DNA from 2 places in the Bacillus shivajii genome. Region 1 is predicted to be linked to the other one. Evidence: riboswitches for the same ligand, from Rfam matches in the RefSeq annotation. Region 1 holds a riboswitch; the other holds the start of a gene.
What was found. A riboswitch is a leader RNA that binds a small molecule or an ion and turns the genes downstream of it on or off. The one in region 1 is predicted to bind S-adenosylmethionine.
Positions count from the first base shown of each region.

Region 1 (3,217 bases):
TGTATTTATACCAAACAGATCCTACGAGTTATCCAATTGAAAGGAATAATGAACAGGAACAAGATACAACAGTTAACGAAAACACAGATAATATGGAAAATATAAATATTACAAATGAAAATAATAATGAAAATGAAGAACATCTTTCTGATTCTACAAACGAAGATGAGTTGGAGGAAAAAGAATATAAAGAGCATGCACAAACAGTAATAAATGAACATTACTTACCACATCATGAATACCCTACAAAGCAATCTTTCTTTGATCATGCACTTTTAAACCAAGAATATACAATGTTAACCGATGGATTCCATTTAGAGGAAGAGGAAGCTAATGAATATGATGCTAGATTAACCGCGATCGAGTTAGTATCTTGGTTAGAAGTCGCACAACAAAGAAAAGGGTTTGAGTACAATGAAAACACCTTTCTTTCCTTTGTTGAAAATAATGGTTTAAGAGAGGAACTAGAAGACAGTGCACGAGTATTTCTAAATGAATTAGAAAAAGAAAACGAACTTTTACTTGTTAGACAATTAGAATTCCGGTTCTTAAAACCTTATATTTGGAATGAAATAAAATCTGATGTTATGGCAACAGAAGAGATGAAAGAAGATGAAACAGAAGAAGAATACAATTTCCGTATGTATTATGAGTTCGAACAAGATGTGTTCGAATACTTAATTGAGAATTATCCTGAAGTTGTGGATGGAACACCTTAAAATTTTTAGCTTGCATACAATCGTAACGGGCTGTCTCATCATTGAGACAACCCGTTTTTACTTTCTCCCGATAAAAGAGAATATCCTTATTTTGTCTGCTCAGTCATTTATATTGAGTAAAATCAATTTCATAAGATTCATATTTTGAATCATCTAAACGGTCACTTATCATTAACTGCGCATTTTTAGTAAACGAAATCTCATCAACCTCGAAATAAACGGTTTTTAATGTACCATTTCCAGATACTGTTACCTCCACTGGATCGATCATTTCACCATCTTGCACCATTTCAATTTCATATATATACCCCTTATTACCTTGAAACCTGGATGAAAAAGAAAGAAACTTGTCCATTAACTCTAATTTTACTTCTTGTGGCCTCATTGTTCTCCCATATTGATCATACGTATCACGAGCAAGTAACTTTGTCTTTAAATAAGGCGTGTTTATATAAACAAAAGCAATGTCTTGTGATTCTATTGTTGAATCTAATTTTGGAAGCTGATAACCTTCTAATGTCGTTAAACTTTCCTTCCCTTGCTCAATCGCCTCATTTACTTGTTCATCTGTTAAGTAATAATAGTAATCTTCATTATGAAATGAATGAGTAATAATGTCATCATCTTGCTCATTTCCCTCTCCAAATGTAGAGGGAGATACGAATTGAAATACTAGTAACAACAGTACAGTCGTAAACATCGTCATTACAATTATACTAACCGCCATTTTTTTTATCATTCGTTCATCCCGTCCTTCACCAATTACTTATTATACAATGCATAAGGTGAAAAATGATAGGTTGAACAAATGTTCTTAGCTACATGGCCTTGGAATAGATGTAAATTAACTTTTGGAGATCTAAAAAAGAATGCCTCTTATCTTTCAGGAATTAGCACCATACTTGTGTGGATAGCTGGTTGCCGGGCTTCAAAGGGCCAGTCCCTCCGCCACTCTTGATAAGAGTTTAAAAAAAAGGTGAGGTTGTCAGGAAATACGTAGTAAGTAAAAGTTAGAATTATTTGAATATTAACACTTATATTCAGTGCGGTCAATACATATCTTATAATCTTCATATTTTTTCTACATTACATCGCTTTTGTTGTAAACGGTTTTCATTTTCTGAATTTATTTACTTCCCTTAATTGTGTTGGGGAAGGATAAAGGCTGTGTTATACTTCGTCTGGATTTGAGAAAAATCATTGAAGGAGGTTGTATAGAAGATGGCCCAATTATTTGAAGGTGTTCGTATGAAACCTATCATCATTATTATAGTTGGAACGTTGATATTCGGATTTGGAATCATTCATTTTAATATGCAACATGGATTGGCTCACGGTGGTTTTACAGGGATTACTTTACTACTTTATTACTTATTTACAATCGAGCCGTCACTATCCAACCTTTTATTAAATATCCCCCTATTTTTGATCGGGTATAAATTGCTTGGTAGATTAATGTTAATTTACAGTATTATCGGAACGATCGCTTTATCTGCATCTCTAAGGTTATTTGAAACGTACCCTATTACTGAGCTTCCGCTACATAATGACATGATCCTTGTCTCACTTTTTGCTGGAGCTTGTGTAGGAATAGGACTAGGCCTAATTTTTCGCGCTGGTGGAACAACAGGAGGCGCTGATATCCTCGCTCGGCTTGCAAATAAGTATACTGGAATGAGTTTAGGACGATTTATGTTCACATTTGATGCATTTGTCATTTCAATATCATTAATTCACTTATCAATAGACCTTGCCATGTATACGCTCGTCACCGTTTTTGTTGCTAGCCGCGTCATCGACTTCATTATTGAAGGAGCAAGTGCAGCAAAGTCTGCAATGATTATTTCAAACAAAACTGATGAACTTTCAAAGGCAATCATTCAGCAAATGTCTCGTGGCTCTACTGTCTTAACTGGAAAAGGTAGCTTCACATCGGATGAACGCCAAGTTTTGTATTGTGTTGTTAACCGTAATGAACTTATTCAGTTAAAAAATCTTATTGATGATATTGATCCATACGCATTCTTCTCAGTGAATGATGTAAAAGAAGTTGGCGGAGAAGGCTTTACATTCGACCAAGAAAAACGCCCCTTAAAAATTTCATAATCAAAAGGACCTGCATTAAAAAGCAGGTCCTTTTTCTAACGAAAATTGTCAAGGACCAGGTCCTCGACAATTTTGTGAACAATATAAATAAAAAAACGAGATTTCTCTCGTTTCCATTTGCATATATTTTGATTAGCGACTTTTAACGAGCATTTTTATTGCTTCTTCAATCACTTCGTCGCGCTCTTCTTCCGTCTCTGTTTGTTCTCTTAAACATACTTCTAAGTTTTTTGCGACAACATAAGCTGTTGCACGGTCAATTGCAGAACGGATCGCAGTCATTTGTGTAATGATTGATTTACAGTCTTTTTCATCATCCATCATTTTTATGACACCACGTACTTGTCCTTCTACACGCTTTAACCGATTTTTCATATCTGCTGAATATTCCA
Region 1 covers NZ_CP084703.1:3,381,393-3,384,609, forward strand. The annotation lists gene LGQ02_RS16375 (hypothetical protein) at 1-719, shown strand, start outside; gene LGQ02_RS16380 (hypothetical protein) at 823-1,458, opposite strand; SAM riboswitch class I at 1,593-1,683, opposite strand; gene LGQ02_RS16385 (YitT family protein) at 1,941-2,825, shown strand; gene LGQ02_RS16390 (metal-sensitive transcriptional regulator) at 2,958-3,217, opposite strand, start outside.

Region 2 (3,217 bases), 1.3 Mb from region 1:
TTGTTCCTCGATTTTTTCGCTCTAACTGTACGTATTTAGGTCTCACTTGCTTCGGAGGCTTCGTTTATACAGAAGAAAGGATGACAAAAGCTCGGTTTATTATCATCAGCGTTGCACCATTTGTCATTCTTTCAATCTTTCTACCTATTATTCTTGGTTTGTTAGGCATGCTTACACCATTCCTTGTGGTTTTAATTGTACTTAATGCAGCTGCCTCTTCTGTCGATATGCTTGCTTTCATTCTCGTTTTAAAGCAAGTTCCAAATGGAGCAGTTGTTCAGAACAACGGTATCAAGACTTACTGGAAAAAAGAAGTAGATTTAATCGAACATAAAGCCACTAACTTAACAAAAGGGCTGTAGGTGCAAGGAGTTGTCACGTACCTGGTATGTTTGTACCAGGTATGAATCTACCAGGTAGCACTACAATTTCAGGCCAAGTTAAAGTAGGCTTAAATAATCATAGATTTTTCACGAAAGGAAGAAATCAATGGCTATTTTGTCGTTTTTAGTTATTGGATGGATTTTAAAGTGGTTTGAGTTTGATAAAGTAATAATAAAGGCCTTCAAGGAACTTTTTAACCGAGACACCACTTCAGCTAGTTACTACTTTTTATTTTTCATAGCAGGGTTAATTGGAGAACTGATTTTAATAATTAGAGGACACTATTTTAGTTGAGGAGCTTTATCATGCAAATACAAACATTTGGAGTGAAAGTGCCAGACAAAACAAGTGATTATTATCTTTTATCGATTTCTATTTCTCTGACAAGAGTTAAAAAAGGATAATGATCATGTAAGTAGTTCATGATAATTTTAGAAAAAAATCCCATAAACATGTTGACTAATTTGAATTTTCAATTTATTATCTAATATAAATTAAACAACAGTCGATAAGGACTCTTATCAAGAGAGGTGGAGGGACTGGCCCTTTGAAACCTCGGCAACCATTGAATAGCTTTTATTCAAAAGGTGCCAAATCCAGCAAAGCGAATGCTTTGAAAGATGAGAGGTCCGGCGAATCCTTACATTATTATTTCGTCGACCTCTTAAAAAGGGGTCGACTTTTTATTTTGATTCATTATTAAGAGATTTGGAGGGGCGTGGGATGAGTATAGAAAGAGACGAGGTACCCTGTAGCATGAACACCGAGCTTGTTCAAATAGGAAATCGTAGCGAACGAGTAACAGGTGCGGTTAGTCCACCTGTTTACTTTTCAACAAGCTACCAACATTCAGGTATTGGCCAGTCGACGGGGTATGACTATACAAGAACGAGAAACCCAACTAGAGATATTGTTGAAAAAGCGATTGCTAATTTGGAAAGAGGTGACCAAGGCTTTGCTTGTAGTTCAGGAATGGCTGCTATTCATACGATTTTTGCCTTATTCAAACAAGGAGATGAGGTCATCGTTTCACATGATTTATATGGCGGAACGTACCGACTATTCGAACAGCTTTTAAACCAATACGGAGTTGTCTTTCACTATGCAGACATCCGTTACCCTAAAAGCTTCGAGGAATTAATCAATGAAAATACGAAAGCATTTTTTATCGAATCTCCTACAAACCCTTTGATGCAGGAGGCAAACCTCAACCATTTTTCAGATCTTTCGGAATGTTACGACCTTTATTTAATCGTTGATAATACGTTTTACACACCACTCATTCAGCAGCCTATTTTAGAAGGCGCAGACATCGTCATTCATAGTGCGACAAAATATTTAGGAGGTCATAATGACGTGCTAGCTGGCTTAATTGTAGCAAAAGGAGAAGCATTGTGTGAAAGGCTCGCCCTCCACCACAACGGAATAGGAGCCACATTATCTCCTCTTGATTCATGGCTGTTAATTAGGGGGATGAAAACACTCCCATTAAGAATGAAAAAACACGAAGAAAACGCAAAAGAAATTGTTCGTTTCTTAGAAGGTCACGAAGCAATCACTGATGTTTTATATACTGGTCGCGGTGGGATGGTATCTTTTCGTGTTTCCGATGAGAAATTAGTAGATCCATTTCTACAATACTTACAACTTATAACCTTTGCAGAAAGCTTAGGTGGAGTTGAAAGCTTTATCACCTACCCTGCTACACAAACTCATATGGACATACCAGAAGAAATTCGAATTAAAAATGGTGTCTGTAATCGCTTATTGAGATTCTCTGTAGGGGTTGAAGAAGCAGAAGATTTAAAGAAAGATATTGATCAAGCATTAAAAAATGCGGAAAAGAAGGTGGCAAATAATGAGTAACCGCAATCATCGTTTCGAAACTCGTCTTATTCATAACGATCAGTCTGTTGATAAACAAACTGGAGCAGTCAGTGTTCCTGTACACCATACATCTACCTTCCATCAATCATATATTGAATCTTTTGGCAAGTATGATTATAGTCGCTCAGGTAATCCGACAAGAGAAGCATTAGAAGAAACAATTGCTCAACTCGAAGGTGGATCGAGTGGATTTGCTTTCTCATCTGGAATGGCTGCTATTTCGACCGCTTTTTTGCTCCTTTCAAAAGGAGACCATGTCCTAATATCAGAAGACGTTTACGGTGGCACTTATCGTATGGTTACCGAAGTCCTTCAACGTTTCGGTATTGAGTACACCTTTATCGATACATCAGATTTAACTGAAATCAAACAAAAGATAAAACAGAATACGAAAGTCATCTATATCGAAACACCTTCTAATCCACTTTTGAAAATCTCTGACCTTCAAAGGATATGTCAGTTAGCAAAAGAGTCCGGTTGTTTAACGTTTGTTGATAATACGTTTTTAACCCCTGCTCTTCAAAGGCCTTTAGATTTAGGAGCGGATGTCGTCCTCCATAGTGCGACTAAGTTTATTTCTGGTCACAGTGATGTTGTAGCCGGATTAGCTGCTGTAAGAGATGATGCATTAGCAGAACGATTAGCATTCCTACAAAATACATTTGGTGCCGTCCTTGGTGTTCAAGATTGTTGGCTCGTCTTAAGAGGACTAAAAACATTACATGTACGTATACAACAGTCTCAGCAATCAGCTGAAACAATAGCTAGATATCTAGAAACTGTTTCGGAAGTTGAAAAAGTTTATTACCCTGGGCTGAAAAAACATCCTGGATCTGAGATCCACTTCCGTCAATCAAATGGATCTGGAGCAGTCCTTTCTTTTAGGTTATCAAATGCAGATGCCGTTAAGACATTCGTTACTGAGTTAAAAATTCCTGTTTTTGCA
Region 2 covers NZ_CP084703.1:268,245-271,461, forward strand. The annotation lists gene LGQ02_RS01370 (DUF3267 domain-containing protein) at 1-362, shown strand, start outside; SAM riboswitch class I at 900-1,011, shown strand; gene LGQ02_RS01375 (methionine biosynthesis PLP-dependent protein) at 1,108-2,250, shown strand; gene metC (cystathionine beta-lyase) at 2,243-3,217, shown strand, end outside.
Region 2: linked by a shared signal. The riboswitch ahead of LGQ02_RS01375 (methionine biosynthesis PLP-dependent protein) and the one ahead of LGQ02_RS16380 (hypothetical protein) in region 1 are both predicted to bind S-adenosylmethionine.